3 regions of the Sulfurovum xiamenensis genome follow, and region 1 is predicted to be linked to each of the others. Evidence: riboswitches for the same ligand, from Rfam matches in the RefSeq annotation. Region 1 holds a riboswitch; each other region holds the start of a gene.
What was found. Region 1 has a riboswitch for cyclic di-GMP ahead of PF327_RS09540 (PAS domain-containing protein). Riboswitches for the same ligand answer to the same signal wherever they lie in the genome.
Positions count from the first base shown of each region.

Region 2: linked by a shared signal. The riboswitch ahead of thrC (threonine synthase) and the one ahead of PF327_RS09540 (PAS domain-containing protein) in region 1 are both predicted to bind cyclic di-GMP.
Region 3: linked by a shared signal. The riboswitch ahead of PF327_RS03055 (EAL domain-containing protein) and the one ahead of PF327_RS09540 (PAS domain-containing protein) in region 1 are both predicted to bind cyclic di-GMP.

Region 1 covers NZ_JAQIBC010000008.1:32,615-40,471, reverse strand. Annotated here, with positions in the region: gene PF327_RS09545 (sulfite exporter TauE/SafE family protein) at 9-749, shown strand; cyclic di-GMP riboswitch class I at 1,000-1,077, shown strand; gene PF327_RS09540 (PAS domain-containing protein) at 1,168-1,686, shown strand; gene PF327_RS09535 (hypothetical protein) at 1,701-2,090, shown strand; gene PF327_RS09530 (SixA phosphatase family protein) at 2,183-2,719, shown strand; gene PF327_RS09525 (GAF domain-containing protein) at 2,741-4,333, shown strand; gene uvrA (excinuclease ABC subunit UvrA) at 4,428-7,256, shown strand; gene polA (DNA polymerase I) at 7,253-7,857, shown strand, end outside.
Region 2 covers NZ_JAQIBC010000006.1:70,532-78,388, forward strand. Annotated here, with positions in the region: gene PF327_RS08785 (M48 family metallopeptidase) at 1-385, opposite strand, end outside; gene abc-f (ribosomal protection-like ABC-F family protein) at 482-2,416, shown strand; gene PF327_RS08795 (3D domain-containing protein) at 2,417-3,523, opposite strand; gene thrC (threonine synthase) at 3,538-5,004, opposite strand; cyclic di-GMP riboswitch class I at 5,253-5,327, opposite strand; gene argB (acetylglutamate kinase) at 5,452-6,303, opposite strand; gene PF327_RS08810 (tetraacyldisaccharide 4'-kinase) at 6,300-7,211, opposite strand; gene PF327_RS08815 (ferritin-like domain-containing protein) at 7,208-7,857, opposite strand, start outside.
Region 3 covers NZ_JAQIBC010000001.1:592,758-600,614, forward strand. Annotated here, with positions in the region: gene PF327_RS03055 (EAL domain-containing protein) at 1-927, opposite strand, end outside; cyclic di-GMP riboswitch class I at 968-1,068, opposite strand; tRNA gene PF327_RS03060 (tRNA-Ala) at 1,249-1,324, opposite strand; gene PF327_RS03065 (peptidylprolyl isomerase) at 1,388-1,690, opposite strand; gene dnaG (DNA primase) at 1,741-3,399, opposite strand; gene PF327_RS03075 (tetratricopeptide repeat protein) at 3,510-4,553, shown strand; gene rnhA (ribonuclease HI) at 4,513-4,956, shown strand; gene rnc (ribonuclease III) at 4,966-5,637, shown strand; gene aroC (chorismate synthase) at 5,634-6,710, shown strand; gene rnhB (ribonuclease HII) at 6,729-7,292, opposite strand; gene recQ (DNA helicase RecQ) at 7,279-7,857, opposite strand, start outside.

The sequences.
Region 1 (7,857 bases):
CAGAGGAAATGATGATAGAACTTATATTCGTCGGTATTTTTATCGGTACGATGTCAGGCTTTTTTGGTATAGGTGGAGGAATGATCCTTGTACCTATACTTTTAGTGCTTGGTTTTGATACTAAAGATGCCATCGGTATCTCCATCATTCAAATGGTCTTTAGCTCTATTTACGGCTCATTTCTTAACTTCAGAAAAGGTTCTTTGATCATCGGTGAGGGGATCTTTGTCGGATTTGGAGGCTTTATAGGTGGATACATCGGCGGGTATGTCACACACTATATCTCAGATATCATCCTGCAGTTTCTCTTTCTTGGGCTGTTAATATTTGCTCTGTTCCGACTTTTTTTCTCACAGCATCATGAGGATGATGGAAAGAGTAAAACATTGAATAAAGCCTTGCTTTTTAGTATTGGTCTTGGCATTGGGATATTTTCCATTACACTGGGTATCGGGGGGTCTATTATACTCACACCTCTTCTAGTAGGAGTATTGCATTACCCTATAAAAAAAGCGGTCAGTGCAGGGTTGTTCTTTGTAGTCTTCTCTTCGGTAGCCGGGATGATAAGCCGATTGAGCAGCGGGACGATAGACTTTAACAATGGTTTGATGGTCGCTGTAGCTTCACTGATCGGTGTAGCTATGGGTATCTGGCTTAAAGATCATGTGACTTCGAAACATCATAAGATGGCACTTTTAGCACTTTATATGTTCGCATTGATCATTTTGATAAAAAAAATGTGGTTCTGAGTCGTATCTTTTATATAATTGATGACATAAAGGGTCCATTTAATCGCTATTTATCATTAAAAATCCTCCTCCTAATATCTACTTTAAAGACGCTTTAAATCGCACGTTAAATCATCAATATAATTCATGATTATCCTCAAATATTTTCAATAATATTAATTATAATAAAATCACTCAATTTATCATAAATACTGCAATTATTAAGTATTTGAAAAGATAGGTAGCTATATACTTCGCGCTCATATACCTTCATTGAAAAAGCTAAACCTATTGTGAGATAGGGGCAGAAAGCCATGGGTCTTATTTTTGAGATCGCCAGGTTACCATAGATTCTTACTATTCTTTTTCATTCAGTTATATTGTTTTCAACCTCTGTGCCGATAAAGGTCAGCATTATATTTTTACAAGGAGTTATCTTATGAGCATGAAACCAATAGATCTAGAACACGAAGTTAAAAGTGTTGATATTGTTGTTTCAAAAGGAGATGCAGAAGGTAATATCACCTATGCAAATCCGATATTTTTTAAATTAGCAGGCTATACACAAGCAGAACTTTTAGACAAACCGCATTCAATTGTACGTCACCCGGATATGCCAAAAATTATTTTCAAATATTTATGGGATAGTCTCAAAGCAGGGAATGATGTCAAAGCATTTGTGAAAAATCTCTCTAAAGATGGAGGGTTTTATTGGGTATTCGCACATATAAAAGTTGCTACAAACCCAGATAAATCATTCAGAAATTATGTTTCAACCAGAAGAGGGATGTCCGCATCTGCAAGATCTGTGATCGAACCTTTATATAAAGAGTTGCTTGCTGCAGAAGAGAACGGTGGCATGGATGCATCTTTGGCACTCTTAGAAGCATTTTTAAAAGATCATGACGGAAGCTTAGCTACATTCAACGAAACCATGCAAAAAATTCAAAACAGTTAATAGAAGGATAGACAATGATCGAATTTGACCAATCAATGAAAAAATTACGTTCTGTAAACGGATATTTAGGATCTGCAGTATTGAACTTTTCTGGTGAAACACTTTATATGGATGAAGAGAACACAAGTGTAGATATCGCATATTCAGCAAGTATCTTTAATGATGCATTTAGAATGATCTCTGAATCTTCTTTGGACGTGGGGTTTGCTGATGCCTCTTTGGTAGAGTCTAGAACGGAAGATGGACATGTTTTCCTTATCAATAGTTCTGGAGATGCAGGCGGAGACAATTTTTCCAAACTTACAACGTTTGCCATTTTTAGGGATGACGGGAATGTAGCCCTTGGAAAAATGATTATGGAGAAGACTGTACAAAGCATGTCTAAAGCCATGAATGAGCTGTAAGCTCATTTATGGTCTACCGCATCCTAATATGAAATCAAGTCTAAAAAGGTTTAGGTTTGGTTTTGTATTAAAATAGAGCATAGGAGTGGAGCATCAAAACATTATATCTTATACGGCATGCAAAATCAGACTGGAGTGATGGGTCGCTTAGTGACTTTGAGAGAGGATTGAAAAAAAAAGGTCATAAAGACCTTGATACGATCAGTTCATATATGTCTCTTCAGAGGTTGAAACCGGATCTTATTTTATCTAGTTTAGCACTCAGAGCACAGACTACGGCGGATCAACTAGGTAAAAAGATCGGTTATGAAGGTAGGATCCATTATATGGAGGAACTTTATAATTCGCGTCCTGAAACGCTAATGAATATATTGACCCTTCAAGATGACAGCTATGAAACGATATTTTTAGTGGGACATAACCCGGAGTTGACTGAATTCGCAAATTTTTTGATAGAGACAAATTTCTCTAAACTCCCTACGTTGGGGGTATTGGCAATCAATCTAAATATAGACTCGTGGAATGATATCAGTGAAAAGTGCGGTGAAATAGATTTTTTCATACAACCTAAACAGTTTAAGTACTATATGCCAAAACAGATACGCACAACACTGCCTCAAGAGAAATGAATATAGAGAATAAGGAAGAGAATGCAAGGTGATTTAAAGTCGAATTTTAAAACGATGGCTAACACTTTAAATAAATATGTTGAGTCAAAAGATTTAAACTATATAGAACAAATAGAAAAGCAATTTGAGTCACTTTTCAATGCCGAGGTTGTAAAGCTTTGGGCATATGATGATAAGAATGAAATGCTGCACTTAATTGAAAGTGGCGATCAAGAAGCTGTTTCTTTAGTACCAAGTCTAACAAAACAAGCCATCACTGGTAAGTCTTCTGTGATTTCGAATCATAGTACCAGTGATAAGTATTATACTCCTGAAATAGATAATCCCCTAGAGTTAAAAGTAAAAGCTTTAATGATCTTCCCTATTATAAAGGGTAAGCGGGTCATAGGGGTATTACGTATATGGAGAGGCTTAAAGCAAAAAAAGATCTTTACCAGAAAAGATGAATCTATACTGAAATCATTTATGCCACTATTGACGAAATTGGTAGTGTGCGAAAAGATGGAAAAAGAAGAGATCATCGCATTTACAGATGACACTAAAGAGAATAAAGTTGTTTCTGATACTAAGCCTGTCGTAGCTCCAGAGACGAAAGATATACCAAGTAAAGTGAGCGATGAATTTACAGCACTGGAAAAGAAATTTGATGAGACTTTGGAAGAACTGGAGTTCTATAGAAAAAACGAAGCTGTATACAAAACCAAAATAGACAAATCTCAAAGTGAGCTAAAGAAATCAGAAGAAAAATGTAAGCAAATAGAAACATCTGCATTAGAACTTTCTTCTGAGATACAAGCCTATCAATCACAGATAAAAGAGTTAACCACACAACTCGAGATACTCAAAGAAGATCATGAACATTTAAAGCATGAGCTTAAGGAAGCTAATAAGAGTAATAATGTTCAAAACATCAAAGAAGAAAAATTAAAGAGGTCTTTGATAGAGAATAAGAGATTAGGAAAGCTCGATCAAAATATCGAATTTATACTTGAGGAAGTGCACCATCTTTTCGAAAAAAATGAGTATGCATATATGTTGTTTGAGCTATTGGTTTTTTCAATTGCCTCCCGAAAAGGTATGGAAGACTTGGAGGAAACATTAAGAAAAACAAAGTTGGTACCCGACATGCTAGAAGGGTATTATTTTAATGGAAACCTTAAGGTCCATAATGAAAAATGTATGATTCAAGATTTTGTGAAGAGCATAGAAAAGTATAAACATAACATTTTCCCGGAGATGATGGATTTTAATATTGTCGTAGAGAATGAGATTCCTGCATCTTTAGTATTTGATGCACCTAAAATACAGAGTATATTTCTACACCTTCTAATGGATCTTTATCAGTTTGCTGAACATAGCAAACCGGTAAATATACATTTTGCCTATAAAAATAAATTTCTAACTATTGAGATTGGCAGTACTGTGTACCAAAAAAACAGTTTGTTCAAATCCGTGTTAAAACAAATGAAGTTAACCGGAAATGAAAAAGGGAGACATGGCTTGCAATTAAGTATAAAGTTAATCAAAAGACTGAAAGGTGAAATAGAATCTGTGTATGAAGATGAATATTATAAATTTGTCTTTTCTGTTCCTGCTCAAGTGATAAAGATCTGATATTATCCATAGACTTTATGGGTATCAATGATACTTTGTTGTAAAATAACTTTTTTAATAGCCATCTATTAGGTGAAGTCAAACAGGGATAATTATGAAGAAAGATATGATACACGTTTACGGTGCAAAAGAAAATAATTTAAAAAATATAAATCTGAGCATCCCTAAAAACCAACTGGTAGTCGTTACCGGAATTTCGGGAAGTGGTAAGTCTACTTTGGCCTTTTCCACTTTGTATGCGGAAGGTCAAAGACGTTATATAGAGTCACTCTCTTCGTATGCACGGCAGTTTTTGGGGCGTGTAGGAAAACCTGATGTCGATAAAATAGAGGGGTTGACCCCTGCTATTGCGATAGACCAGAAGACCACCTCTAAAAACCCGCGTTCCACTGTGGGAACGATCACTGAGATCTATGATTACTTGAGATTGTTGTTTTCACGTGTCGGTGAACAGCATTGTCATGAGTGCGGAAAGCCTATCTCTTCGATGTCCGCTTCTGATATTATAGAAGAGGTGCTAAAACTGCCTGATGGGGCAAAACTCATGATCATGGCCCCGCTGGTCAAAGAGAAAAAAGGTACCTTTGCAGACATGCTGGAGTCTCTTCGCCACAAAGGATATGTCCGTGCGATGATCGATGGGGTGATGGTGCGTCTTGATGATGAGATAGAACTTTCCAAAACAAAAAAACACACCATCAAAGTGGTGATAGACAGAGTCGTTGTCAAAGAAGAGAGCCGTGACCGTATAGGACAGGATGTGGAAAAAGCACTCAAAGAGAGTTACGGCGAGATGGAGATCGAAGTACTCAATTATGAAGAGTTGGAACTTGATAGACAGCATATCCATTACTCTGAACACTTGGCCTGCTTTGACTGTAAACTGAGCTTCGAACCTTTGGAACCGGTAAGCTTCTCTTTCAACTCACCTAAGGGTGCCTGTCCGACCTGTGATGGCCTTGGGATCCGTTATGCGATAGATCTGAAGAAGGTCATAGACCAGGAACTCAGTATAGACAAGGGTGCTGTCAAGATCATGTACGGGTTTAATAAGAGTTATTACACCAAATTCCTCAATGCTTTCTGTGAACAAAATGAGATAGACATCCAACTCCCTTATGGTGAACTTGAAGCACACCAGCAAAAGGCCATCCTTTACGGAAATGGGAGTACGGTAGATTTCGTATGGAAACGGCATAAGCTCAAACGTGAATGGCCCGGAGTCGTGAAGTTCGCACATGACATGTTCAAAGAGGAGAAAGACCTTTCTGAATATATGACTGAAAAGGTGTGTGACAAGTGTCATGGGCATAGACTCAGACCCCGTTCTTTAGCGGTGAAGATAGAGGGGAAAAATATCGCAGATATCATTGATATGCCTATCGAAAAATCGTATGCCTATTTCGCAGATGAAAAGAGTTTTTCCCACTTGAATGAGCAGCAGAAGATGATAGCAGAATCCATACTTAAAGAGTTGTATGAAAGACTCTATTTCCTACATGATGTGGGGCTGGGCTACATTACTTTGAGCCGTGATGCAAGAAGTATCTCAGGGGGAGAAGCACAGCGTATACGTATCGCTTCCCAGATAGGTTCCGGACTGACGGGAGTGATGTATGTACTGGATGAGCCGAGCATTGGACTGCATGAACGTGATACGATGAAGCTCATACGTACACTTAACTCTTTGCGTGACAAAGGGAATTCCGTGATCGTAGTGGAACATGATAAAGAGACCATACTTGCAGCCGATTACATTATAGATATCGGTCCTGGAGCAGGTGAGTTTGGTGGAGAAGTAGTATTTGCCGGTGATGCAAAGAAATTGGCTAAAGCCAAGACCCTGACAGCAGACTATATGTATGGCAAGAAAGTTATCTCTTACACGCATGACAAGCCCCAAAATGAGTGGATAGAGATCAAAAATGTGACGATCAACAATATCGAAAAACTTGATGCGAAGATCCCTTTGGAGAATTTTGTGTGTGTTACAGGTGTCAGTGGAAGCGGTAAAAGTTCATTGATCCTTCAAACGCTGCTTCCTGTGGCAAGAGAGATACTGAACCATGCAAAAAAGGTGAATAAAGTCGATGGTGTAGAGATCACAGGACTGGACAAACTTGATAAGGTCATCTATCTGGACCAAAGCCCGATAGGGAGAACACCGCGTTCCAACCCTGCAACCTATACCGGTATTATGGATGAGATACGTAAACTCTTTGCGCAAACCAAAGAGGCAGAACTTCGCGGCTACAAGATAGGCCGCTTTTCATTTAACGTGAAAGGTGGACGCTGTGAGAAGTGCCAGGGAGATGGACAGATCAAGATCGAGATGCACTTCTTGCCGGATGTCTTGGTAAAGTGTGATGCCTGTGACGGTACACGCTACAATGCACAGACTCGAGAAGTGTTGTATAAAGGAAAGTCTATCTCCGATGTACTTGGTATGAGTGTAGGTGAAGCACTGGAATTCTTCAAAGCGATCCCGGCTATTGCGGTCAAGCTGAAGACATTGACAGATGTTGGACTGGATTATATCACCCTGGGACAAAATGCTACCACACTTTCAGGGGGAGAGGCGCAGCGTATCAAGCTGAGTAAAGAGCTAAGCCGTAAAGATACAGGCCAAACCCTTTATGTGTTGGATGAACCGACTACGGGACTTCACTTTGCTGATGTGGACAGACTTACAGGTGTATTACACCATTTGGTCGAATTGGGTAATTCAGTGGTCGTCATCGAACATAATCTGGATATGATCAAAAATGCAGATTACATTATAGATATGGGACCTGAAGGTGGAAATAAAGGCGGACTTGTCATTGCTACAGGTTCACCGGAAGAGATAGCAAAAGAGTATAAAAAAACAGGGTCTTATACCGGTGAGTATTTGGCCAAAGAATTGGAAGGAAAAACAGTATGAAAACGATCACGATCATAGACACATTCGGATTTTTCTTTCGTTCCTATTTTGCACTTCCTCCTCTACGTAATTCGGAAGGTTTCCCGACAGGGTTGTTAACCGGATTTGCCAATCTTGTGGACTCTTTACACCGTGACCACAGTACCGATTACCTGGTTTTTGCTCTGGATGCAAAAGGCAGAACTTTCCGTAATGATCTCTATCCGGAGTACAAGGCCCATCGTGAAGCAGCACCGGATGATCTGATCAAACAGCTTCCTGTAGCTATAGAGTGGATAGAACAAATGGGGTTTGCCAATCTGTCAAGAGAAGGGTTTGAAGCAGATGATGTGATCACGACAGTCACCAAATTTGCCAGAGAAAAAGGTTTAAAAGTACGTATTGTCTCGCATGATAAAGATCTCTACCAAATGATCGATGATGGCGTTGTGGTCATGTATGACTCTGTAAAAAAGCAAGAAGTAGATGAACAGGCATGTGTGGATAAATTTGGTGTACATCCTAAAGACTTCATCAATTTTCAAGCCATACTCGGAGACAGTTCAGACAATATCCCCGGTGTAAAAGGGATAGGAAAAGTCGGTGCAGCAAAATTGATCAA
Region 2 (7,857 bases), on a different contig from region 1:
CCGTCATTTTATTAAATCCAAACGCTTCATCTATTTTGAACTTTTGGTAGAGTTCAAAAGGAAGTCCTATGACATAATTGACTATAACAAAACCGAACAGGAACACAACGGCCTGCATGATGTTACCTTCTACTTGAACCAGTGTTGAGAGCCAGGCAAAACCTCCAAATACCCACCAGATAAATACCAGATAATCTACAAAATCACTCACAAGAGAAAGTTTTCCGTTCGCCACTGCATAGTTTCCTGCTGTGAGGTATTTGTCTGCCGGCATCAGTACAGGCGTTTTTCTTTTTTCTTCATTGATATACCCTATCTGCATAGCAGAGATATAGAGTTTCATAAAGGTGTAGAGAGAGTAAAAGATAATAATGGTTTCCAGCATAGATTTCCTTGGTATATAATGGTGAAATATACCAAATCAAGCCTTAAAAGCCACTCTATTTGCTATAATTGCAACAATCTATCATAAGGAACCATTTTGGCACTCATCGACCTCTTTGACATCAAAAAACAATATGACATCAAGCTGCTTCTCAATGGGGTTGATTTCCACCTGGATGAGGGAGAACGTGTCACTATCGTGGGTCAAAACGGCTGTGGAAAATCTACACTGATGAAGATAATCATGGGAGAAGAAGAACCTACTGACGGGAAAAGGGTAGTGAACAGTTCGATACAGGTAGAGATGCTCGCACAACAGCCCCACTTCGATCCAGCTCTTTCAGTTAGAGAAGCGATATTCAATGAACTGACTGAACTCAAAGAAGCCAAAGAAGCATATGATACACTGAGTCTCAAAGTGGCGGAAGATTTTGAAAATGAAGAGCTGCTCACACAACTGGAAAAAGTCTCCTCTTTTCTGGACCATCACAATGCCTGGAACCTTGATGACAAGATCGAACGTGTCATGCAGGAGTTTCAGCTCAAAGCCTATGAGGATCGCCCCGTAGTCTCGCTTTCCGGAGGTGAACAGCGTCGTGTAGCCCTGGCATCTCTCATACTTAAAAAACCCGATGTACTACTTCTTGATGAACCGACCAACCACCTTGATGTCTATATGGTCGAATTCTTGGAGGAGATGCTTCTTAAGGGAAATTTCACCCTACTCTTTATCTCACACGACAGGCATTTCATCGATACTGTAGCCACACGTGTGGTAGAAGTGGATAACCAGCAACTTGTCAGTTATACGGGCGGTTATATGAGTTACCTCGAACAAAAAGAGGCACGTATGCATGCTTTGAAAAAGGGGCATGAGAACCTTCTTAGACTGCTGAAACAGGAAGAAGCCTGGCTTAGAAAAGGGGTAAGGGCTAGAGAAAAGCGTAATCAGGGACGTAAAAAACGTGTCTTTGAGCTTCGTGATGAAGCGAAGAAAAACCCTACACTCATTCGAAAGATGATGGTAGAACTTGAACGTGAGAAAAAACATTTCAACCGTGATGAAGGGGTATCGAGAAAAAAAATGCTTTTTGAACTTGAAAATATCTCATACTCGGTTCCGGGGAAAAAACTCATAGAGAACTTTACGACACGTATCCTTCAGAAAGATAAAATAGCCATTGTCGGTATCAATGGTGCGGGAAAATCTACACTATTGAAACTGATGCTTGGACGGATCAAACCCCAAAGCGGACTCATCAAGCAGGGAGACTTTTCCATAGGTTATTTTGACCAACACAGAGAGATGCTTGACAATGAAAAAACACTGATCGAGACTTTTTGCCCTGACGGGGGAGACCACATAGAAGTACAGGGTGTCAATCTTCATGTCTACGGCTACCTTAAATCGTTTCTTTTTCCCAAAGAGTTCCTGGCTAAAAAAGTCGGCATGCTCTCTGGCGGAGAGAAAAACCGTGTGGCATTGGCATTGCTCTTGACTAAAAAAGTGGATTGTCTCATCCTGGATGAACCTACCAATGACCTGGACATCCAGACCATTAATATCCTAGAAGAGAAACTTATCAACTTTCCAGGTGCCATACTCTTTGTCTCACATGACCGTTACTTCATAGACAAAATCGCTTCTAAACTCTTTATCTTTAAAGGAAATGGTGTGGTTGAAGAGTCTTATCAGACCTATACGGAGTACCTGGAGATAGAAAAAGAGATGAAAGAGCTTGATACGCTCGAACAAGAGGTCAAGACCTCTGAAAAAAAAGAGGTACCGGTCACTGTCAAAAAACAGACAAAACTGAGTTATAAAGAGCAAAGGGATTATGATACCCTGCCTGATGAGATCGAAGCTCTGGAACAGCAGATAGCTGCGCTTAATGCATGTTTACAGGATCCGGAGTGTTATCAGGAAAAAGGTTTGACTGCACTGAGTGAGGAACTGAGTAAACTTGAGAAGGTGTATGAAGAAAAAAGTGACAGATATCTGGAAGTTTTGGAAATTTTTGAGTCTCTTTAATTACCAGTATACCATGACACTGCGTCTTCCCCAACGTAGCGCTCTCCTTTTATCAAGCCCCATATAGATGTCGATACGCTTTTGGTAGCGTTTATTCATTTTGTCGCGTACCGTATAGTAACCAGGTAAACCACCGATACGGACTTTTGTCCCATTACGCATGCCATATTTTTTTATCATATCTCTGGAAACTGCAATGATCTTCATACCCGGACGCAGACGATTATTCCATGCTGCCAGGAAAGGTGTCTCATCTGTTTGTCCCACATGCGACGTATACGCAGTGGCGGTGACACGAAGCCTTTTCTCTGTTTTTAGATGTGCCAGTATATGAGGAAGTGGAAGTCTGATCATTCTACCTGTACGTATGATCGCATTGCTTTTGATCTTATTAAATTGCATCAAATCTTCAGGTTCAAGATCAAACTTTTTGGCAATGGAAATGATCGTATCTCCCTCCCTGATGAAGTAATTGCCAGAAGAGACTGCATCAATCCTCTTTTGTTCAAAGGGGAGTTTTAGTTTCTGTCCGATACGCAGAGGAGATTGGATCCGAATACCGTTCATTTTTGCGATCTCTTGTGTTGTTAAGCCAAATTTCTTTGCGATCTTACTCAGTGCATCGCCACTTACAACCCTGTACTTACCGTAAATAATTTGAGGTTTCTCAGGCACTTCAGCTATGATTGTTTCTACAAGTTCTCTTTCTATACGGGGAGGGGCTTCACAAGTCTCTATCTCTTCTATCTTATCATCAAGTATGACTTGGGCGATGGGTTCTTCTGTTTCTGTATACTTTGTAAATGCTTTTTCACTTCCCTTAAAACGTACAGACTCTTGGACTTTTACATGCCGTTCTATCATATCCTCTACGGAAACCACTTTGAGAAAACGCTTTTTTTCAGGAACAGGTAACGTTTTTGCCCTGATCAATTTTTTCCTATTCACATCATAAATGATCTCTTTAGCTTTAAGAAATTTCGCCCCGTAAGGGTTACACGTGGTCATACCAGCGGTGACAACCCTGCAGTCTATCATCGACTTTGCAGCGGCTGTTTCCAGACATAGATAGGATAGTAAAAAAAATCTCAAGTGATTTCTGGACATTACGTTATGCTAAACTATAAAAAGTTTAACATCTCTCCTTTAATGGACTCTTTTTCAACGATGACCGAATGGATCACAGGTTTCTCGAACAGCCCGTTTATCATAGGCGGTACAGATACACCTGCATGTTCACTCACCCATTTCAGTGCTTCTACATCATCTTTGACCTCATGTCCCAGTGATTTTGAAACAGACGGACTGAACTTGGTCCATTCTGCAGTCGAGTAGACCACCGTTTTGAGATCTTTTTCTCTTAATGTTTTATAGGCTCTCATACATGTGGCTGTATGCGGGTCCATAATGTACCCTTTTTTTGCATATTCGCCTACCACAGCTTCACACTCTTCATCATCTGAGAAAGAGGCATCAAAATCTTCACGCAACAGTGCGAGTTCATCTGTGCTCAACTGGTACTTGCCGTCTTTGGCCAATCCTTCCATCAATTCTTTGGTACGTGCTGCACCGAATTTATCAAACATAATACGTTCAACATTAGAACTTTTCAAAATATCCATAGCCGGTGATTCTGTCTGTATGAGTGTACGTGTTGTAAGATCATACGACCCCTTGGTGATCCAATCTGTCAGAATATTATTGATATTGGATGAGATAAGGATCTTTTCTATCGGTAAACCTGCTTTTTTTGCATAATAGGCACCTAAAGCATTCCCGAAGTTACCACTAGGAACAACCAGATAGATCTTCTCACCCATTTGGATGCTCTGCTTACGTACCAACTCCAGGTAGGAGTGGATATGGTAAATGATCTGGAAGATAATACGCCCGAAGTTTACAGAGTTTGCTGCTGAAAGTTTGATATTTCTCTCTTCCAATTCAGCCTTAAAGTCATCAGAGGCAAGCAGATCTTTGAGAGTATTCTGCGTATCGTCGAAATTACCTTTCACACCGATCACTTTCAGATTTGAAGCATCTTCTGTAACCATTTGCAGTCTTTGAACATCGGATGTACCCCCATCCGGGTAAAGACATGCTACCTGCACACCTTCCTGATCTTTAAAGGTTTCGAGTGTGGCAGGACCGGTATCTCCGCTTGTCGCTGCCATGATAAGATAGTGTTCACCCCTTTTTTGCGCCAATTTACTTAACACATACCCAAAAGGTTGTAAAGCCATATCTTTAAAGGCTCTTGTAGGACCATGGTAGAGCTCAGAGACAAAGCAGTCATCTTCGATCTGGGAAAGCGGTACAGGATTTGAAGGATCATCAAATGCATCATATCTTTTTAACGCTTCTACCAGTACTTCTTTTTCAATATCTATACCAAATTGTTCCAAAAAATCCAATGCCAATGTTTTATAATGGCTGGAGAGATGCCCCTCTAGGTATTCTCTATCTAACGTTGGGAGTTCTTTGGGTACATATAACCCACCAAAACTAGCACTTGGGCTGAGTATTGCTTCTGAAAATGGTACAGATGAAGGTTTCTGTCCGTCATTTCCGCGTGTCTCAATAAATTGCATCTATATTATCCTATGTTTATATGAATGATAATTATAGCTAAATAAGCTAAGGATTATAAGAAATTAGGGGGAATAAAATCTGAAGTAAACTCAAGTATCTAGTATCTATTTGCCCTACAATAATAGGAGAAGAATGATTTAGGGAAAAGAATGTCAACTAATAAAATCATAGAGACAAACAAACACTAAAATACTCAGGTAATAGAAGAAATGAAACTTTCTAATAGATAGAATGAGTTTATATCTCTATTGGTAGTCTGGCGATCTACGTGAGACCCATAACTTTCCGTACCCACCTCGCGATGAACTTGGCTTTTTCAATACAGTATAACCGTATGAAAGAATTATAACACACTTACCTAAGAGAAAGAACTTAAATTCTAAAAAAAATTTAAAAATTTATAATTTTTTATTGTTTTTCTCATTTAACCTATACAATTTATTGCTCTAGAGTTCGATACAGGTCCCTACACCAGAACTGGTCAAAATTTCCAGAAGCAATGAGTGCTCTACGCGACCATCGATGATGTGTGCTTTTTTGACACCACCACGCAATGCTTCTATACAGGCATCCACTTTAGGTACCATACCCCCTTGTATCGTTCCGTCTTCTTTGAGGGCTTCGGTTTTTTCTATACTCAGATTGGTGATCAGCTGCATCTCTTTATCTAACACACCAGGCGTGTCCGTCAAGAACAGTACTTTTCTTGCTTTCAAGGCTACGGCTATTTTGCTTGCTGCAAGGTCCGCATTGATATTGAATCCAGGATGTCCCATCGTACTGCTTCCCGCGATAGGAGCGATCACAGGTATCGCACCGTCCTCAATGATATTATTGACGATCTCAGGATTGACATGTTCGATCATACCCGTATAACCGAACTTTTCAAAATCTTTAGGGATCCCCTTTAAAAAACCGCCATCTTTTCCAGAGATCCCGATCGCTTTAGACCCATGATTATCAAGCAGGGATACGATCTCTTTGTTGATCTCTCCGCTCAATACCATCTCAGCGATACGCATCACCTCTTTAGTCGTTACACGCTGTCCATCGATAAATGTGGTATCTACCCCTAAATTGGCAAGAAGATCTGTGATACTTTTACCTCCACCATGTACGATAATAGGTTTCATTCCTACAAGGTGCAAAAGTACAATATCCTGTGCAAACTGTTCTTTTAATGCATCACTCGTTTGGGCAGAACCACCATACTTGATCACTATTTTTTCATTGGAAAACTTTTTGATAAACGGTAAAGCCTCAAGCAGCGTTTTTACAACATTGATATTATTTTTCATTCTGGATATCCCTTTATATATTCATCTACCTGAGTAAAGATAGTCTCTTGAATCTGTAATTTTAACTTCATTTCAGAGATAGGTAACTTAAAATCCTGCATTTTTACCGCATCTTTTTGCGTTACAAGAAGACTCTGTGCTGCATAGTCAGATAGGAGCATTTTCAGTTTTTCTTCCTCAAAATAGGCATGGTCTTCCAAATAGACTTTATGGACCACTCCCTCAGGCAGATAGGCATCAAGTCTATGTGGATGTGAGATGGCCGTTACCAATATCATTCTAGGTTGAAGATTTTCAAACACCACTTTTCGATGAAATGTCTTTCCCTCTTTTGCCACGATATCTGCGTACATTTTATTAAACCAGAATTCTCTAAATGCCCCTGCAGGGAAAGGGAGATAGTTTTTGATCTGTTCGGGTTCAAGTACAATATCAAATTTTTTTATCCCGACACGGTTAAATCCATCATCCAAAATGATACACTTTGCACCTCTTTCTTTGGCAAGCTCTATGGCTAAGGCCCTATCTTCACTGACGATCACACTTGTATGAGGCAATGACTGTGCCATTAACATAGGTTCATCTCCACTCTGTGTCACATCAACAAGTATCCTACCCTTAGAGCTGACCTCGACCAGCCCTTTACTTTTACGGCCATACCCGCGGGAGATGATCACTGCATCTTCAAGGCGTGTAGCAAGTGCTATAGTAAAAGGTGTTTTCCCGCTCCCCCCAACGATAAGATTCCCTATAGAGATAATGGGGATGCCGAAGTCTTTTGGGGAAATGACCACTCTGCGCAGAGACATGATGGTTCCATAGATGAGTGAGAGAGGAAACAGAAGGAGAATCAAAGGGTAATGATACCACTTTGGTACAAAGAACATCGTTTCAAAAAATGCTCTCATGAACACTCCTTCGCACCCAGTTTTTTGATCTCAGCACAGGAGAACCCTGCCTCTTTTCTTGCTTCTACATTGACATAGGGACGGTGTTTTGAAAGCAACTGATAACGTTCAAGTATCTCAAAATAGACCGCTTCTTCACTTCCCTCTTCTTTTCCTGCTGCTTTACAGAGGTATTTAAACCATTTATCACCCTTGTGTACATGCTCTATCTCTTCATCATAAATGATCTGCAGTGCCTCTATCAGTTTTTTTACCTGAGGGTTTTTACGCTTGTTGTCCAGTTTTTTCATTATCTGGGGACTGACATCCAGACCTGATGCTTCATAATAACGCGGGATGACCGCCATACGCTCCAAGATATTCCCTGCAGTATGCTCAGCCGCATCAAAAAGCCCGCAATGTACAGGAAAATCCCCATAGGTATATCCCAGTTCTGTTAACAGACTCTGCAGCATTTTAAAGTGCCGTATCTCGTCATTGGCCACTTCCAGCCAATCAACTTGGTAATCGCTAGGCATATTGGGGTAACGATACACCGCATCTAGTGCCAGATCGATCGCAGAATACTCTATATGTGCAATGGCATGAACCAATGTGGCCAAGCCCTCTCTACTTTCAAAGTCTTTTCTCGCAGGCAATTCTCGCG
Region 3 (7,857 bases), on a different contig from region 1:
ATGCTCTTCAATATGGTAACTTTCTCTGATCGATGTCAGTAACTCCTCGGAAAACTGAGATGCATTATGAAGACACTCCTGTTCCGTTGCAAATGAAGCACTGAGAATACAAAACTCATCTCCGCCCAGACGGGATACAAAATTTTGATGCTTTTTACTAAGCACGCGCATACGGTCTGCTGCTTGACAAAGCAACACATCCCCGATATCATGGCCCAAAGTATCATTAATGGTCTTAAAATGATCAAGATCGATCAATAACAGATAAATATGCTGATGATCATGTTTTTGGCTTTTCATGGCGTCATTAAGCAGTTCGATAAAATAGCGTCTATTCCCCAGTGTCGTTAAAGCATCATGATAGGCCTGGAATTGACTTTTAATAAGATAATTAAAGGTATTGTGCGCAGCATAGAGCAAAACACCACCTAAAACGATGGTAAAAAATGCCAATAGATAACTATAGAACTCACTTACAAAGATAAAATAGAGGGTCAAAGGCAGCATAAGCGTGACCAAAGTAAACACAGCCAGCTTTTTTTGTGAGGCCAAAATGGTCGCAGAGACAACAGTAACCCCCAATTGTGTTGCTATGGCCACATAATGTAACTCTATATCACTACGTGATGTATATATCAGAAACATAATCGTCCAAACAGAGAAATAACTGAATAAAAAGTATCTCAGTTGCCCAAGCCACTGTTCTTTTTGTTGCATATTAAGATCATTCTCTAAAAAGCTCCTATGTAATCTATATCCCCAAAAAGAGAGTAACAGTACAAAACAAAACCATAAAAGTTCAGGAAACAAAGAAGAAGAATAGAGCCATCCGATATAAAGATAGCCTATACCGGTACCGGCAAATAATGCGATCACCACAAGTATCTGTTTGTGCATAAAATCATAAAAGTGCATATTGTCGAGCATAGCATACCTTGAAATCGTTCTGTATGAGTTTTTATACTGATTGTGTGACCTGGCGATCTTTTCATCCACATCTATAAAATAGAGTATGCAAGACCCATGGCTTTCTGGCCCCGTCTCACGACAGGTGTAGCTTTTTTACAAAAGTATCATATATTATAAATCATTTACATTAAACTAATATGATAATTCTAAACATAATCCATTATATTTACTTATGTTACTTTTTTCAGTAGTAAAAATGTTACAATCATTGAATGTATAATCCATTTTAGCCGATGTATAGCTGGCTGGATAGATCGTATTGGTTATTTAAATGAAGTTTGGTGGAGCATAACGGGATCGAACCGATGACCTCTTCGCTGCCAGCGAAGCGCTCTCCCAGCTGAGCTAATGCCCCAAAGATGTGAAACATAGGATTCTAGCACAAGATAGATATATTTTTACCTATCTTGTAAATTTTTTACGAACGTTCTGTGATTTCAAGCAGATGGTACCCAAATTGTGTTTTTACCGGACCATGTACGACACCTACCTCATCATTAAACACGACTCTGTCGAACTCCGGTACCATTTGTCCCTGACCAAATCTTCCCAGTTCTCCACCTCTTGCGCCTGAAGGACACGTGGAATTCTGCTTCGCTGCTTCTTCAAAGGTAATCTCCCCTGCATTTATCTTCTCTTTGAGTTCCCTACAGAGTGCTTCGTCATTGACCAATATGTGTCTTGCTGATGCTGTTGCCATTATTATCTCCTTGCTTTTGATTGAATCTGCATCGTTTATATACTATTTGTCCTTGATTTCAAGTAAAATAATCATATCCCCGCTTCAAAAGCAACCAATTCACCTTTTTTCAATCTAGGTATGATATCGGTTCTTATCTTACGTATGAGAAAACTCTTTTTCTCAAATGGTATCTGTTGTGAACTTGCGATACTTTTTAATTTCAAATCATAATGCTTGATGAGAAAATTGCGCAGTACACTGTTGAGTTCCTCTTCATTCATGACTTCCAGACTATCATCTACACTGAGCCCTACCAGTCCGGGATGTTCACTCTCTCCATTGATAAGTGCCGTAAACAGTTCGGCATAGGTACCGAACATCTCTATATCCATGACACTGAGCACATTATCTATAAGGTTAGGATTTTCAATGAGTGTCTTTAAGATACTCAAGTGCGCCACATCATCTCTTTTTTGTGTAAAACTCTCTCTTGCTCTGGCTACATTGGTCTCTTTACCAAAAAGTGAAGGAGCTATGCCCACCAATGTCGCTGCCATAGGAATGTACGCATCTTTGATGATCTGGCTAAGTGTATCAAGATACTGTTTCACTGCACCAAAAGCGGCTTCTTTTGCTCTAGGATCATTTAAATTATACATCGAAACGATCATCTCCAGTACAAAAGGGATCAACGGTTTGGCATTACGAAGCAGCTTCGCTACGGTCTCACTCTGCCCCTTGGCTATGAGATCCGCAGGGTCCTGCCCATCAGGAAAGAGTACGACCCCACCGTCAAAACCTGCCACTGACAACATCTGGGCCGATTTCAGTGCTGCAGCTACACCTGCCTTATCTCCATCATAAGCCAGGATCACTTTTGGATCTCCTTTACGCAATAGAGGCAAATGCTCAGGTGTCAGTGCAGTTCCCATCCCGGCGACCGCTTCTTTAAAACCTGCTTGATGGAACATCACGACATCCAAATACCCCTCACACACAATGATCTTTTTATTCTTATAGATGCTCTCTTTTGCCAAGTGATACCCATAAAGGAGTCTCGACTTATTAAACAGTTTAGTTTGAGGGGAGTTAATGTACTTTGCAGGATGGTTCGAAATGGTCCTGCCACCAAACCCTACCAAAGAGCCACTTGTAGAATAGATAGGGAAAGTGATCCTTTCCACCAAACGTGCATAGTAACCATTGCCGTTTTCATTTTGGGCGATGATCCCTGCCTCAGCTGCCTTAGGCAAAGGAAGCAGAGCCCTTTGTAGAAACTGTATCACTTCCCCTCCGCTTGGTACATACCCTATCTCAAACGTTTCAATGGAGTTTTGGGATATTCCCCTGTCAAGCAGATACTTCATCGCTGTTTCATTATGATTGAGATTTTTCACATACCATTGACCTACGGCTTCAAGTACACGTTTTGCATCAGAGTAATCCGAGCTTCCTTTGGTATATGTCAATGAAAAGTTATGCATGGAAGCAAGCTTCTCTATCGCTTCAGGATAGGAAAGTTTTTCTAACTCCATCACAAATTTAATGCTGTCTCCCCCTACGCCACAACCAAAACAGTGGTAGATCTGTTTACTTGGGCTGACAACAAAAGAAGGGGTTTTTTCTCCATGAAAAGGACAGTTTGCTTTGTAGTTTGCTCCCGCTTTACGTAACTCTATATAGCTACCAATCACATCTACAATGTCAATACTGTTTTTTAAGGATTCTATCGAGGCATTATCTATCATTCTAAAATTATATCTAATTAGATATAATTTAAGGACGTAAACAGAGTAAAGCGTCTACAACTGATTATTTAAATCTTTTCTTCATTGCTCTGTTTCTCATAAGGATTATTTTGGAACATATATTACCTGCGTATAATGACCCTCTTTTCAGCATTATGCTTATTGTGGTGATCTCTCTTATCATTGCCCTCGTTACCTATGGCTGGGGGTTGCATAAACAGCAAAAAGAGGAAGGGAACCTGCTCAAGTTCTTGGAAAAGTTTGACACTGCCGAGTGTGCCTTGGAAACAGCGGACATGCCTTTTGAACCGCATATGCTTAAACCACTTACCCTTCTGGCAAAAGCATTTGAAAATGCCGGAGAGTACCACAAAGCCATTAGTATTTATCTTTTCCTTATTAAAAACATTACCCATGATTCAGGGAAAATAGAACTGATGGAACGTCTGGGCAGTACTTATCTTCATGCAGGATTCATGGAACGGTCACAGTCCATTTACACAGAAGTTTTACGCAAGAAACCCCGTAATGTGCAAGCCCTTTATGAACTGGGGATCGTGTATGAGATCATGCAAAAATACGATAAAGCTAAAGAGGTCTTAGGCCCTCTAAATATGTTGGGAGAAGATACAACATCACTGGAACAATTCCTGGATCTTTCAGAGCTCCTTGCAAATAAGACCTTGGCCATACCGGAGAAAGTAGAGAGACTCGAACAATTATTAAAAGAGGCCCCAAGCCTCTATAGACATATCATCAAAGCGCTTTTACTGCTTGATACCAAAAGTGCCTGGGAGAGCATTGATCCCAAACGTATCAAAGAGCTTCTTGACGTCCTTTGGTTCTTACCAAATTCACAACTCGATTTAGATATAATCACATCAAATAAACAGCTGCAAACACTTTACTATGCGAAAGGGTATCTACAGAACCCCGCAAAACAAAGTGGTATTTTCAGTGTGGATATGTTAGCGACGGCTAGAGAAAATGGGTTTGAAGAGGGAGATCTGATCTTCTCCTACCTCTGTCAAAAATGTAAACAGAGTTTCCCTGTCTCTTTCAAACGATGTCCTAATTGTATGGCTATAAATACGGTTAAAGTTGAGGAAAAAATTGCAAAATCAAGCCCGAAAACAGATTACTCTTTACTCTGATGGTTCCAGTCTGGGAAATCCCGGACCTGGAGGGTACGGAGGTATCCTGGAATTCAAGGGTGTGCGTAAAGAGTACTTTGGCGGAGATGCACATACCACCAACAACCGCATGGAACTTCAAGCTGTCATAGAGGGGCTGAAGCTTCTTAAAGAACCTTGTGATGTAGAGATCATCTCTGACAGTTCCTATGTGATCAAAGCTATCAATGAATGGTTGGATGGCTGGGTACGCAAGAACTTTTCCAAAGTGAAGAATGTAGACCTATGGAAAGAGTATCTTGAAATATCAAGCCCGCACACTATACGCGGTACATGGGTCAGAGGGCACAATGGTCATCCTGAAAATGAACGTTGCGACGAACTGGCACGTAACGAAGCAGAAAGAATAAAATTAACACTATAGGAGAAATTTATGAATGATTACAGTCAACTGGAAGAACGACTGAACTATACATTTAAAAATAAGCAATTGATTATTGAGGCTCTAACCCATAAGAGTTACAAAAAGCCTTACAATAATGAGCGGCTTGAATTTTTAGGAGATGCCGTACTTGACCTCATTGTAGGAGAGTACCTTTTTTCCAAATTCCCCAATTCAAATGAAGGTATTCTCTCAAAGATCCGTGCTTCACTTGTCAATGAAAGCGGATTTACACTTTTAGCAAGAAAACTCGATCTTGGTTCCTATATCTACCTCTCCTTGGCAGAAGAAAATAACAATGGACGCAACAAACCTTCACTGCTCTCCAACGCCTTTGAAGCGATCATCGGTGCAATCTACCTTGAAGCCGGTTTAGCCACGGCCAAAGAGATCTCTATCAAACTCCTGGAAGAGAGTCACCCAAAAATCGACCTTGACTCTCTTTCAAAAGATTATAAAACCGCTTTACAGGAACTCACACAGGCAACCCACGGCGTGACACCTAACTATACGCTTTTAGACTCTTCAGGACCAGACCATAAAAAAGAGTTCGTGATTGCAGTCACACTTGATGACAAAACCATTGCTACAGCAAAAGGTAAAAGTAAAAAAGAAGCTCAGCAAAAAGCAGCGGAACTTGCATTAAAGGAATTAAAAGCATGAACACCTTTGGAAAAAAACTGACCCTCACTACGTTTGGTGAATCCCACGGTAAAGCGCTTGGATGTATACTTGATGGTGTACCTGCCGGACTTAAGATCGATGAAGCATTCATACAAAGTGAACTTGACAGACGAAAACCCGGAAAATCAAAACTGGAAACAGGACGTAAAGAGGCAGACAAAGTAGAGATCCTTTCTGGAACATTTGAAGGGGTGAGTACAGGGACCCCTATCGCCATGATCATCTTCAACACCAACCAAAAATCCAAAGATTATGAAAATGTGAAAGATCTCTTTCGTCCCGGACATGCGGATTTTACCTACTTTCATAAATATGGTCTGAGAGACTACCGTGGTGGTGGAAGAAGTTCGGCAAGAGAGACCGCTGCACGTGTAGCTGGTGGTGCCATAGCAAAACTGATGCTCAAAGAACTGGGGGTCTCGATACAGAGCGGCCTTTGTGAAGTCGATGGTATCAAAGGAAGCGTTCAGGATTTTGAATATGCAAAAAATTCCAAGATGTACGCCCTTGATCCTGCCAAGGAAGCGGCACAGGAAGCTGCGATCTTAGCAGCAAAAGAGAATCATGACTCTGTGGGTGGTGTGGTCCTTACGACTGCCACAGGGGTGCCTATAGGATTGGGTGAGCCACTCTACTACAAACTCGATGCCATACTTGCAGAGGCAATGATGGGCATCAATGCAGCCAAAGCGGTGGAGATAGGAGACGGTGTTGCCAGTACCCATCTCAAAGGAAGTGAGAACAATGATGAGATCACCCTCAATGGATTTACTTCCAATCACTCCGGCGGTATGCTAGGGGGTATCTCCAATGGGGATACGATCGTGGTGAAGACACACTTCAAACCAACACCTTCTATTTTTCAAGAACAGCAAACGATCACGACCCATAATGAAGAGGTGAAATGCAACCTCAAAGGAAGACACGATCCATGTGTTGCTATCAGGGGTGCTGTCGTATGTGAAGCGATGATGGCACTGACATTAGCAGATATGACGTTGCTGAACATGGGTAAAAAAATGGATCACCTTACGGCCATTTATCAAGCTTAAAAAGAGTCCTGTCAACTTTTAAAACAGTGCAGGTTCATCCAACCCTTTTACCCTAAACGTTTTACGATGCATTTCACATCGGTCATATTTGAGTAAAGCCTCAATGTGGGCTTTGGTCCCATAGCCTTTATGTTTCTCAAAGCCGTATTGGGGATATTTTTTTGCCATCTCTATCATCTCTCTGTCATGTGTGACTTTTGCCAAAATACTTGCTGCACTCACTTCAGCTACTTTCGTATCTGCCTTGACCATCGTGCTAATATTTGGAACTCCAAAACTGCTGTTCCCGTCAAAGAGATACGCTGCGTCAGCCAAATGCTTCTGTATACTTTGTAAACCTGACTGTAAACACTTGGAGATACCCATCTCATCCACCTTTTTGGCCGAAAAAGTGACGATATGATACGCTGAATTTTCGATCACGATCGGGTAAAGTGCCTCACGCCTTTTTTCTGTCAGTTTCTTGGAATCCATCAATCCCTCAATAGGATTTTTCAACACCACCCCGGCGATCACCAATGAACCGGCCAAAGGACCACGACCAGCTTCATCTATTCCGCATAATGGTTTAGAGGTCATCATTCAAAAGAGTCAAAAACTCTTCCCCGTATCGTTCAAATTTCACTTCCCCTATCCCGTGTACTTCGAGCATCGTCTCTTTATCCTTCGGAACCTTCATACTCAAATCTTTTAACGTTTTATCTGAAAAAACGATATACGGAGGAATACCTTTTTCTGAAGCGATACGTGTACGCAGATCTCTAAGCTTGTCATACACTTCCACATCGTAATCATCAAAATAGGTCACGCGTTTTTTAACCTCAGATTTTTGTACTGTCAGTCTCTCTTTTTTAAGTTCTATCTGGTGTGCACCTTTGATCACTTCTATGCCAAAAGCTGTCAACCGATAGACTTTAAATTCACCTATCTCCACTGCATTCAATTCCAATAACTTGTCACCTATTGTCAACCATTGTGATTTACTGTACTCTTCTCCTATACCATAGACTGAAAGGGTATCATGTCCATTTTGGAGTACCCTCTGTTCTTTACTCCCTTTCAATACATCTATCACATAGTGTAAACCAAAACTCTGCTCCGTACGTAAGATGGTGGAAAGCAGCATACGTGATGCTGTAGTAATGTC